One region of the Enterobacter nematophilus genome, then DNA from elsewhere that is predicted to be linked to it. Evidence: predicted binding sites of a transcription regulator. Region 1 holds the regulator's gene; each other region holds the start of a gene.

Region 1 (4,210 bases):
AATCAGCACCAGCATCGCGGTAACGAAGAGAGGCGTTGCGTGGGTGATATCGTGCAGCACCGGTGAAATATAGGTGTAGAGGGTAAACATCGCCCCTGCCCCCAGCACCGTGGTGAGCAGCGCGGAGAGTACCTGCGGGCGCATCAGCACCGCCAGCTCTTTACGCACTTCCGGACGTTCTCCGGCGCTGCCTTTCGGCAGGGAGAAGAACAACGCCACCATCGCGACCACGCCCAGCCCGGCCGTTGCCAGGAAAGACATACGCCAGCCGATCGCTTCACCCAGCCAGGTCGCCGCCGGTACGCCGCCGATGTTGGCAATCGTCAGCCCCATAAACATGGTCGCCACGGCGCTTGCCTGCTTGTGTTTTGGCACCACGCTTGCGGCCACGACCGATCCCAGCCCAAAGAAGGCACCGTGGTTGAGGCTGGTCAGAATGCGAGACAGCATCAGGGTAGTGTAGTCCGGCGAAATGGCCGAAAGCACGTTGCCCAGGGTGAAAATCGCCATCAGGAAAATCAGCGCATTGCGGCGCGCGCGGTGCGAAAGCAGAAGCGTCATCAGCGGCGCCCCCACCATCACGCCGATGGCGTAGGCGCTGATTAACATCCCGGCGGCCGGGATCGAGACGTCCACGCCCCGGGCGATTACAGGCAGTAACCCCATCGGGGAGAATTCAGTGGTGCCAATCCCAAAAGCGCCAATCGCCAGGGCCAGCAGGGGAAAATTGATTTTCATGCGTCAACTCCGGATGCCGTGTCATGTAGTGACACAGAACAAAGAAGCGGAAAGCATGACATCAATCACAAAAAATGAGAAGTTAACAAAATGGCAAAAGATTTTTGCCAGGGAAGTAACAATCGGGACGTTCGGGAGGGAGAAGGCTCTCCCCCCGCGTAAATCAGTGCAGCGCAGCCGTCAGGCCAGCCGCCACAATCAGCGCCAGCACAATAACGGTGGTGAACAGCGAAAACTTCAGATCGGAACTCATCAATTTTTCTCCTTTTAATCCCCCCACGAAAAGTGAGCTTGCTCATTTTTGCACAGTTTACGTCAAAAATCTTCCATGATTTAAGCTGATAAACACTTTACCTCTTCCCCTTTTCATCAAGATAGGCCAAAATTCCACGCTAAATTTATTAGCGTACCGGCCATTGACCCCCTCCTGACGTCCCGTGTCGTTTTCCCGGCGTGCCGCAATCCAAAATTGCGTGATAAGGGTGAGAGAAGGCAAACGTTTACCTTCAAGTTTTTCAGGAGCTTAGGATATGGTCTGGAGTGACATTTAATGGCAACAATTAAAGACGTAGCAAAACGCGCAAACGTTTCCACTACAACCGTATCACATGTAATTAACAAAACCCGCTTTGTGGCGGAAGAGACGCGCAACGCCGTCTGGGCAGCAATTAAAGAGCTGCACTACTCCCCGAGCGCGGTTGCGCGCAGCCTCAAGGTTAACCACACCAAGTCTATTGGTCTGCTGGCGACCAGCAGCGAAGCGGCCTATTTTGCCGAGATCATTGAAGCGGTAGAGAAAAACTGCTTCCAGAAAGGCTATACCCTGATTCTGGGCAACGCCTGGAACAGCATTGAAAAACAGCGCGCCTACCTGTCGATGATGGCGCAAAAGCGCGTGGATGGCCTGCTGGTGATGTGCTCCGAGTACCCGGAATCCGTGCTGTCGATGCTGGAAGAGTATCGCCATATCCCTATGGTGGTGATGGACTGGGGCGAAGCGCGCGCCGACTTCACGGACTCCGTCATCGATAACGCCTTCGAAGGCGGTTATATGGCGGGCCGTTATCTGATCGAACGCGGCCACCGCGAGATTGGCGTGATCCCGGGCCCGCTGGAACGCAACACCGGCGCTGGCCGCCTGGCCGGCTTTATGAAAGCGATGGAAGAAGCGCTGATTACCGTGCCGGAAAACTGGATCGTGCAGGGTGACTTCGAGCCGGAATCAGGCTACCGCGCGATGCAGCAGATCGTCTCTCAGCCGCACCGTCCAACCGCCGTCTTCTGCGGGGGGGACATCATGGCAATGGGCGCGCTCTGCGCTGCCGACGAGCTGGGCCTGCGCGTCCCGCAGGATATTTCCGTGATCGGGTATGACAACGTGCGCAACGCGCGCTTCTTCACGCCAGCGCTGACCACCATTCACCAGCCGAAAGATTCGCTGGGTGAAACCGCCTTCAATATGCTGCTGGACAGGATCGTCAACAAGCGTGAAGAGTCGCAGTCCATTGAAGTTCACCCTCGCCTCATCGAACGCCGTTCCGTTGCGGACGGTCCGTTCCGCGACTATCGTCGTTAATCTCATTGCGGAGCCAGTCAGTCTGGCTCCCGCAGCCACTCCCGGTTAAGCGTTTCGCTGTCCCCCAGATAATCCAGAAGCCAGGCCATGGCGGGCGAGACATCATTTTGTTGCCAGGTGAGGCAGCAGGCCGCATCCGGGAACGGATTCTCCAGCGTCAGTTCAACCCACTCGCCGGTGTCGATGCGCGGACGCGCAAAATGAACGGGTACCATCGCGACGCAGAGCCCGGCGCTGAGGCACGTCGCCGACGATTCCCAGTCAGGGGCCACCACCCGCCGCTGGTTATCTAAAAGCCAGGTAATACGCTTGGGCAGAGAGCGGGAGGTATCCTCCAGCACCAGCGACGGCCAGCTGCGCAGCGTATCGTCGCTCAGCGGCCCTTCCATCTTCGCCAGCGGATGATCGCTTGCCACCACGCATTTCCAGCTCAGCATGCCCATATCGCGAAAGGCGTAACGTCCACCGACCGGGATCGCCTGGGTCGCACCAATCGCCATCTCTGCCCTGCCGTCCGCCAGCGCATCCCAGACGCCGTTGAACACCTCCTGCGAGACCCGCAGCTCGACATCCGAAAAATGACGATAGAAGTCGACGATCATCTGCCGGGTGCGTTCGGGCTTAACGATGTTATCCACCGCGATGGAAAGGTGTCCCCGCCAGCCGTTCGCGATCTGCTGGCACTGCTCGCGGGTGATCTGCATTTTTTTGATAACAGAACGCCCTTCCTTCAAAAACCACGCCCCTGCGGGCGTTAATTCCACATCACGATGCCGCCGTTCAAACAGCGGAACCGCCAGCCACTCCTCAAGCTGTCGCACCGTATAGCTGATGGCCGAAGGGACGCGGTGCAACTCCTGCGCCGCCCCGCTAAAGCTGCCGTTACGCGCGACAGCATCGACCACTTCAAGAGAATAATCTGACCACATTTTCTGCCTGCAAAAAATTTGAATGCACCCGCCAAATATTAGCGTTTCACAAGCGGCTTTGCACTCCCTACACTCAGCGCCAACGTATACCTGCCTCCTCAGGAGAATAAAACAGTGCAACCCAGGAAAGGTTTTTTAGTCTGGCTCGGCGGCTTAAGCGTGCTGGGCTTTTTGGCCACCGATATGTACCTGCCGGCTTTCGCCGCCATGCAGGAAGATTTGCAAACCCCTGCCGCCGCCATCAGCGCCAGCCTGAGTTTGTTCCTCGCCGGTTTTGCCTTCGCGCAGCTGCTCTGGGGACCGCTCTCGGATCGCTTTGGGCGTAAACCGGTGTTGCTGCTGGGGCTGGCCATTTTTGCCGTGGGCTGCCTGGGGATGCTATGGGTGCGCGATGCCACCTGGCTGCTGGTGCTGCGGTTTGTTCAGGCGGTCGGCGTCTGTGCCGCGGCCGTGACCTGGCAGGCGCTGGTCACCGACTACTACCCGGCAAACCGCACAAACCGTATTTTCGCCACCATTATGCCGCTGGTGGGGCTCTCACCGGCCCTCGCCCCGCTGCTGGGCAGCTGGATCCTCGCGCATTTCGACTGGCAGGCCATCTTCGCCACGCTGTTTGCCATTACGCTGGTGCTGATGCTGCCGGCGTTCGCCCTCAAGCCCGCGCATAAAAAAGAGGCGCACGCAGACGCGAAGCCGATTACCTTCACCTCCCTGCTGAGCGCTAAGGCGTATCGCGGCAACGTTCTGATCTATGCCGCCTGCTCGGCGAGCTTCTTCGCGTGGCTGACCGGGTCGCCCTTTATTCTGCACGATATGGGCTACAGCCCGGCGGCCATTGGCCTGAGCTACGTTCCGCAGACCATCGCGTTCCTGGTTGGCGGTTACGGCTGTCGCGCGGCGCTGCAAAAATGGGAAGGTCAGCAGATGCTGCCGTGGCTGCTGGTGCTCTATGCGCTGAGCGTCATCG
Region 2 (4,210 bases), on a different contig from region 1:
GATGCGCGAGCTGCTGAAAGGCGGTCTGCTGCATGAAGATGTGAACACCGTAGCCGGATTTGGCCTGCAGCGCTACACCCAGGAGCCGTGGCTGAACAACGGCGAGCTGGACTGGCGCGACGGGGCAACCGCGTCTCTTGATCCGCAGGTGATTGCCACTATCGACAAACCGTTCTCCCACCACGGCGGTACCAAAGTGCTGAGCGGCAACCTTGGCCGCGCGGTAATGAAGACCTCTGCCGTGCCGGAAGAGAACCAGGTTATCGAAGCCCCGGCGGTCGTGTTTGAAAGCCAGCACGACGTGCTGCCTGCCTTCGACGCCGGTCTGCTTGATAAAGACTGCGTGGTGGTGGTGCGTCATCAGGGGCCAAAAGCGAATGGCATGCCAGAATTACATAAACTTATGCCACCACTTGGTGTATTATTGGACCGCCGTTTCAAAATTGCGTTAGTGACCGATGGTCGCCTCTCAGGCGCATCCGGCAAAGTGCCTTCCGCCATCCACGTCACGCCTGAAGCCTACGACGGCGGCTTGCTGGCGAAAGTGCGCGACGGCGACATGATCCGCGTGAACGGCCAGACAGGCGAGTTAACCCTGCTGGTGGATGACGCAGAGCTGGCGGCACGTCAGCCCCATATTCCTGACCTGAGCGCATCGCGCGTGGGGACCGGACGCGAAATGTTCAGCGCGCTGCGTGAAAAGCTCTCCGGTGCGGAGCAGGGCGCAACCTGTATTACGTTTTAAGACGACTTGATTTTAACGATCTGGCGAGAGAGAACTCTGATGAAAAACTGGAAAACAAGTGCAGAAGCAATCCTGACCACTGGCCCTGTCGTGCCGGTTATCGTGGTAAACAAGCTGGAGCACGCTGTGCCGATGGCGAAAGCGCTGGTTGCGGGCGGCGTTCGCGTTCTGGAAGTGACCCTGCGTACCGCCTGCGCGATGGATGCCATCCGCGCCATCGCTAAAGAAGTGCCGGACGCCATCATCGGTGCGGGTACCGTTCTCAACGCGCAGCAGCTGGCGGAAGTGACCGAAGCCGGCGCACAGTTTGCCATCAGCCCGGGCCTGACCGAGCCGCTGCTGAAGGCCGCGACCGAAGGCACCATTCCTTTGATCCCGGGCATCAGCACCGTTTCTGAACTGATGCTTGGCATGGACTACGGTCTGAAAGAGTTCAAATTCTTCCCGGCAGAAGCAAACGGCGGCACCAAAGCGCTGCAGGCAATTGCGGGTCCCTTCTCTCAGGTACGCTTCTGCCCGACGGGCGGTATCTCCCCGGCTAACTACCGCGACTACCTGGCGCTGAAAAGCGTGCTGTGCATCGGCGGCTCATGGCTGGTTCCGGCGGATGCGCTGGAAGCGGGCGACTGGGATCGCATCACGAAACTGGCTCGTGAAGCGGTTGAAGGCGCGAAGCAGTAAGCCATTCGCAGCATGAAAAACGGGCCTTTCGGCCCGTTTTTTTATCCTGCTACCTGAACGTTCGCTGCCGCTGCTTTTGCTCTTGCAACGGCCTCGTCAACGTTATCCCCGGTGGCTAACGCCACGCCCAGGCGACGCGTACCGTCGATCTCCGGCTTGCCGAACAGACGGACCTGCAGGCCCGCGCCAACCGCGCCTTCGACGTTATCAAACGTGACGTTCTGACTTGTCAACCGCGGCAGGATCACCGCCGACGCCGCCGGGCCGTACTGGCGGATGCCGCCAACCGGCAGGCCGAGGAAGGCGCGCACGTGCAGGGCGAACTCCGAGAGATCCTGCGAAATGAGCGTGACCATGCCGGTGTCGTGCGGGCGAGGGGAGACTTCGCTGAAGATCACTTCGTTACCGCAGACGAACAGCTCCACGCCGAACAGGCCGTAACCGCCCAGGGCCAGAACGGTCTTACGGGCAATCTCCCGGGCACGCTCCAGCGCCAGGGGGCTCATCTGCTGCGGCTGCCAGGATTCGCGGTAATCGCCATCTTCCTGTCGGTGACCGATCGGGTCGCAGAAATGGACGCCGTCCACGGCGCTGACGGTGAGCAGGGTGATTTCGAAATCAAACTTCACCACGCCTTCGACAATGACGCGACCGGCACCGGCACGGCCACCCTGTTGCGCATAATCCCACGCGCTGTCCAGCGTGCTGCTGTCGCGAATAAAGCTCTGACCTTTACCGGAAGAGCTCATCACCGGCTTAATGATGCACGGGTAGCCAATCTCTTCAACGGCCTGCAGGAATGCGGCTTTGTCACCCGCAAAACGGTAGCCTGAGGTAGGCAGCCCCAGCTCCTCCGCCGCCAGGCGGCGAATGCCTTCACGGTTCATGGTCAACTTTGCCGCTTTGGCGCAGGGCACCACGCGCTGGCCTTCCTGCTCAAGGGCGATCAGCGTATCGGTTGCGATAGCTTCAATTTCCGGCACAACAAAATCCGGTTTCTCTCGTGCAATGAGCGTACGCAGGGCATCACCGTCCAGCATGTTAATCACATAAGAACGATGGGCGACGTGCATGGCAGGCGCGTCGGCGTAGCGGTCTACGGCAATCACCTCCACCCCTAAACGCTGACATTCAATGGCGACTTCCTTACCCAGTTCGCCCGATCCCAACAGCATTACGCGCGTCGCCGCAGGTCGCAGCGCGGTTCCTAAACGAGTCATAACATTCCCCCTGAAAAAGATGCGCGCAGTATAAACGAAAACGTTTGCGTCTGTCTTGCGCAGGGCAAAAGGGCAGACGAGAAATTTGCGCTTCTTTAGCCTTAGCGGACATTTCCTGACGCCTGCTCGCTTACGCTGTGGAAAATGTTACCCGATAAGCGAGGGAATCCATGTCAGGCTGGTTAAATCAACTGCAATCCATGTTAGGGCAGAAAACGTCAGGTTCCGGCGAGCAGGGGCTGAGCAAGCTGCTGGTACCGGGGGCACTCGGTGGGCTGGCAGGGCTGCTGGTTGCCAATAAATCCTCACGTAAGCTGCTGGCAAAATACGGTACCGGCGCGCTGCTGGCCGGGGGCGGCGCAATCGCCGGCACCGTGCTGTGGAACAAATATAAGGACAGAGTGCGAGCGGCGCACCGCGATGAACCTCACTATGGGGAGCATACTTCTCCGCTGGATCTGCGCACGGAGCGGCTCATCCTTGCGCTGGTTTTCGCCGCCAAAAGCGACGGGCACATTGATGATAAAGAGAGAGCGGCTATCGAACAGCAGCTGCGCGAAGCCGGTGTTGAAGAGCAGGGCAGGACGCTGGTGGCGCAGGCCATTGAGCAGCCGCTCGATCCGCAGCGTCTGGCGCTAGGCGTAAAGAATGAAGAAGAGGCGCTGGAGCTCTATTTCCTCAGCTGTGCCGCCATTGATGTCGATCACTTTATGGAACGCAGCTATCTCAACGCCCTGGGCGATGCGCTGAAAATCCCTCAGGACGTACGCGAAGGAATAGAAAAAGATATCCGGGAGCAAAAACAGACGCTACAGGGCTAGCTATCGCCTGTGGTCATGTTTCGCTTGCATCATGCGCGGGTTTTGCCAACCTTATAGGGTGTAAAACTCAAAAGAATGATGACATGCCACCGAAAGCCCGACGTACTCCTTATGCGATCGTCACGCATGGCGATACGCGTATAGACAACTATTACTGGCTGCGGGACGATTCGCGTTCCCGGCCAGAGGTGCTCGACTACCTGCACGAAGAAAACGACTATGGCCGCAGGGTCATGGCCAGCCAGCAGGCGCTGCAGGACCAGCTGCTGAACGAAATGGTGCAGCGTATTCCTCAGCGCGATATCTCCGCGCCCTGGACCAAAAACGGCTATCGCTATCGCCATATCTACGAGCCGGGCAACGAGTATCCCATCTATCAGCGGCAGTCGGTATTAAGCGCCGAGTGGGATGAATGGGACATTCTGCTGGATGCGAACCAGCGCGCCGCCCACAGCGAGTTTTATACCCTGGGCGGTATGTCCATCTCCCCGGACAACACCATTATGGCGCTGGCGGAGGATTATCTCTCCCGGCGCCAGTACGGCCTGCGTTTTCGCAACCTGGAAACCGGCAACTGGTATCCGGAAATGCTGGAAAACGTCTCCCCGGATTTTGTCTGGGCGAACGATTCCGAGACGGTCTACTACGTTAAAAAGCACGCCTCCACGCTGCTGCCTTATCAGGTATGGCGCCATACCGTAGGCACGGACTCAGCCGATGACGAGCTGGTCTATGAAGAGAAA
Region 3 (4,210 bases), 370 kb from region 1:
GCCAGGAAGAAGAAATGGTTGACGTTGTGACAAACGTCGCCTCTGCGGTGGATATTCACTGGCAGGGCAAGATTATTCGTGGCAACAATCAGCAGGTGCTGCTGGAGCAACTGGAGCAAGCCGGTATTCGCGTACCGTATTCCTGCCGCGCGGGAATTTGCGGATGCTGCCGCATCAGGCTGCTGGAGGGTGAAGTGAGTGCGCTGAAAAAATCTGCAATTGGAAATGACGGCACAATCCTGTGCTGTAGCTGCGTACCGAAAACGTCGGTACAGCTGGAAGCTTAAACCGCCTGTTCGAGGCTGAAGGAATCTACGCGCAGCTGTGGCTTCAGCCTGTCATTCATGACTTTGATCGCATCACCTAACTGCATTACGCGCCCGGCAATCGTCACGCCGGGCTGCGCCAGCAGACAAAGTGCGGCGTTTTCGCCCGGCTCAACGACTAATAAACTCACCTCTTCGGCGGTATCGCTCAGGTTAACGCTGGCCGCATCACCCGTTGCTGGCGTCCAGTCCATGCCGTGAGGCAGGAAATGCCAGCTTTTCGGCATTTGCGGTTTCAGGAAACGGATAGCCACCAGCGCATTTAATACCAGTTCGGCACGCTGCTCTTTTGAGAGCTCCAGATCGCGGCATTTTTCTTCAAAGGAGAAATAAAGCGCCGCATCGTCAACGCAAAAGCCCGATGGAGAAAACGCGTCCGGGGTTAACATTCGGCGGGCAAAACGAGAACGAAACAACATGCCATTGGCTAAATCGAGCATCATGCGATCGTGTTCGTCGCAAAAATACCAGCGCCAGTTATCGTCAGGTTTAATTCGCATGTTTCTCTCCCGTCCCCAAACGTCCTGTACTAAAAATGTCCTGTTGGCCGCTTCGTTTATAACACTAGTAATAAAAGACTATAATGTCTAAATAAGCAACAGTGACGGAATATAAAACAACCAGGGCTGGAAATAAAGCCCTGGTTGTCTGATTAAGAGAAAAGATTAGATATGAGTAACGATTTCTTTAATCAGCGGCGGGCCTTTAAAAATAAAGCCGGAATAGATTTGCACCAGTGACGCACCGGCCGCCATCTTCTCGCGCGCAGCAATCACCGAGTCGATACCGCCGACGCCAATAATCGGTAAACGGCCATTTAATTCCGCAGACAGAGCGCGAATAATTTCGGTGCTTTTTAATTGTACCGGACGGCCACTTAACCCACCCGCTTCGTCACAGTTTTTCATTCCCTGAACGAGCGAACGATCGAGCGTGGTATTCGTTGCAATCACCCCATCGATATTATGGCGAACCAAACTGTCGGCAACCTGGATCAATTCTTCATGAGAAAGATCCGGCGCGATCTTCACCGCGACCGGAACATATTTATGGTGGATCGCCTGGAGTTCATTTTGTTTATTTTTAATGGCACTCAGAAGATCGTCCAGCGCTTCGCCATATTGTAACGAGCGTAAACCCGGGGTATTAGGTGAGGAAATATTCACCGCGATATACCCGGCATAGGCGTAGACTTTTTCCATACAAATCAGATAGTCATCTTTACCCTGCTCAACCGGCGTATCTTTATTTTTGCCAATATTGATGCCTAACACCCCATCGAAATGGGCTTTCTTCACGTTCTCCACCAGATGATCAACGCCGAGGTTATTAAAGCCCATGCGGTTGATCAGTCCTTCGGCTTCGACCAGGCGGAACAGACGCGGTTTGTCATTTCCCGGCTGCGGGCGCGGCGTGACGGTACCAATTTCGATGGAGCCAAAGCCCATCGCGCCCAGGGCATCGATGCACTCGCCATTTTTGTCCAGACCGGCCGCCAGACCCAGCGGATTTTTAAAGGTCAGACCCATGCACTGCACAGGCTTTTCCGGCACGTTTTGGCGCACCAGTGCCGCCAGAGGCGTGCCTGTAATGCGACGTAATTGCTGGAATGTAAATTCATGAGCGCGCTCGGGGTCGAGCTGGAAAAGGGCTTTACGAACGAAGGGGTAGTACATGAACTCTCCTGGATTCCCGGTGTGCAAACCGGGAGGGGATTATGGGCGATCCCGTCGCGAAAGGGAATTGACCTGCGGCAAAAAAACGGCGTAAAACGCAATCGTTTTCCTGCCTTTCCCTTTCTTATGCAGTTTTTTGCATTTTAATTGCGGATAAATCATTTAGTGGAATAACCGCGCGGTGTCACACTCCTGAAAATTGTTATGAATGTTAGATAAAAGCAAACAATTAGTTATAAGGAGGATGTATGCGCGTCATTACCCTGGCCGGAAGTCCACGATTCCCTTCGCGTTCCAGCGCCCTGCTGGAACATGCCCGTGAAAAGCTCAACGCCCTGGACGTGGAAGTGTGCCACTGGAATCTGCATAACTTCGAGCCTGAAGATTTGCTGTATGCCCGCTTCGACAGCCCCGCGCTGAAAACCCTCACCGAGCAGCTCAAGGAAGCGGACGGCCTCATCGTTGCGACCCCGATTTATAAAGCCTCTTTTTCGGGCGCGCTGAAAACCCTGCTCGATCTTCTCCCCGAGCGCGCGCTGGACGGCAAAGTGGTGCTGCCGCTGGCAACGGGCGGCACGGTGGCACATTTACTGGCGGTGGATTACGCCCTGAAGCCGGTGCTGAACGCCCTGAAGGCGCAGGAGATCCTCCACGGCGTTTTCGCGGATGATTCGCAGGTCATTGACTACCAGCATAAGCCGCACTTCACGCCGAATCTGCAAACGCGCCTTGATGCCGCGCTGGAAACCTTCTGGCACGCCCTGCATCGCCGGGATATCCAGGTTCCTTCTTTTACTCCGCCTCAGGGAGTCGCACATGTTTAAAACCTTAACCCGTCTCGGACTGGCTGGCCTGATGGCGTTTACCGCGCTGGCGCATGCCGCAGAAACCGCACCGGACAGCTTACGCATTGGCTACCAAAAAGGCAGCGTCAGCATGGTGCTGGCAAAAAGCCACCATCTGCTGGAAAAACGCTTCCCGGACACCAAATTCTCCTGGGTGGAGTTCCCGGCAGGGCCGCAGATGCTTGAAGCGCTGAACGTCGGCAGTATCGATCTGGGCAGCACGGGCGACATCCCGCCTATTTTTGCTCAGGCTGCCGGGGCAGACCTTGTCTACGTCGGCGTAGAACCCGCGAAACCGAAAGCCGAGGTGATTCTGGTACCTGAAAACAGCGACATTAAAAGCGTCGCCGACCTTAAAGGACGTAAGGTCGCTTTCCAGAAAGGCTCCAGCTCGCACAACCTGCTGCTGCGCGCCTTACAGGAAGCCGGGCTCAAGTTCACCGACATTCAACCCGTTTACCTGACGCCTGCCGACGCGCGCGCCGCGTTCCAGCAGAAGAACGTTGATGCCTGGGCTATCTGGGATCCGTACTACTCTGCGGCATTACTGCAGGGCGGCGTTCGGGTGCTGAAGGACGGCACCACGCTGAAACAGACCGGCTCGTTCTACCTCGCCGCGCGCCCTTACGCGGAAAAAAACGGCGCGTTTATTCAGGGCGTGCTGGATACCTTCACGCAGGCAGATGCTCTGACCCAAAGCCAGCCTCAGGCGAGCATTGCCCTGCTGGCAAAAACCATGGGCCTGCCTGAACCGGTGATCGCGAGCTATCTCAGCCACCGTCCACCCACCACCATTTCACCGGTAGACGCGCACGTCGCCGCGCTTCAGCAACAGACCGCTGACCTCTTCTATCAAAACCGCCTGGTCCCAAAACAGGTCGATATTCGCGAACGCATCTGGCAGCCCGCAGGCAAAGAAGGAGCTAAATCATGAGTCTGAATCTTTTCTGGTTTTTACCCACCCACGGCGATGGGCACTATCTTGGCACAGAAGAGGGTTCGCGCCCGGTTGACCACGGCTATCTGCAGCAGATTGCGCAGGCGGCGGACCGAATCGGTTTTACCGGCGTGCTGATCCCGACCGGACGCTCGTGCGAGGATGCCTGGCTGGTCGCCGCGTCGATGATCCCGGTCACCCAGCGCCTTAAATTCCTGGTTGCATTGCGCCCGAGCGTCGTCTCCCCCACCGTGGCGGCGCGTCAGGCGGCAACGCTGGACAGGCTCTCCAACGGCCGGGCCCTGTTCAACCTGGTGACGGGCAGCGATCCGCAGGAGCTGGCGGGCGACGGCGTGTTCCTCGACCATACCGAGCGCTATGAAGCCTCCGCCGAGTTTACCCGCGTCTGGCGACGCCTGCTGGAAG

The links. Region 1 encodes PurR, which represses purine synthesis genes. Its sites were predicted from a motif close to CANGCAAACGTTTGCNTG; they were not measured.
Region 2: purT (formate-dependent phosphoribosylglycinamide formyltransferase) is a predicted target of PurR. The motif match lies at 2,680-2,697, and genes of this name have one in related genera.
Region 3: pyrD (quinone-dependent dihydroorotate dehydrogenase) is a predicted target of PurR. The motif match lies at 2,097-2,114, and genes of this name have one in related genera.

Annotation. Positions count from the first base shown of each region.
Region 1 is NZ_JAPKNE010000001.1:573,061-577,270, forward strand. Features, by position in the region: gene OSH03_RS02655 (MFS transporter) at 1-738, opposite strand, end outside; gene cydH (cytochrome bd-I oxidase subunit CydH) at 902-991, opposite strand; gene purR (HTH-type transcriptional repressor PurR) at 1,289-2,314, shown strand; gene punR (DNA-binding transcriptional activator PunR) at 2,332-3,243, opposite strand; gene punC (purine nucleoside transporter PunC) at 3,358-4,210, shown strand, end outside.
Region 2 is NZ_JAPKNE010000002.1:523,073-527,282, forward strand. Features, by position in the region: gene edd (phosphogluconate dehydratase) at 1-745, shown strand, start outside; gene kdgA (bifunctional 4-hydroxy-2-oxoglutarate aldolase/2-dehydro-3-deoxy-phosphogluconate aldolase) at 785-1,426, shown strand; gene purT (formate-dependent phosphoribosylglycinamide formyltransferase) at 1,468-2,646, opposite strand; gene OSH03_RS09150 (tellurite resistance TerB family protein) at 2,817-3,467, shown strand; gene ptrB (oligopeptidase B) at 3,551-4,210, shown strand, end outside.
Region 3 is NZ_JAPKNE010000001.1:945,285-949,494, forward strand. Features, by position in the region: gene OSH03_RS04555 (YcbX family protein) at 1-287, shown strand, start outside; gene zapC (cell division protein ZapC) at 284-826, opposite strand; gene pyrD (quinone-dependent dihydroorotate dehydrogenase) at 992-2,002, opposite strand; gene ssuE (NADPH-dependent FMN reductase) at 2,251-2,826, shown strand; gene OSH03_RS04575 (sulfonate ABC transporter substrate-binding protein) at 2,819-3,781, shown strand; gene ssuD (FMNH2-dependent alkanesulfonate monooxygenase) at 3,778-4,210, shown strand, end outside.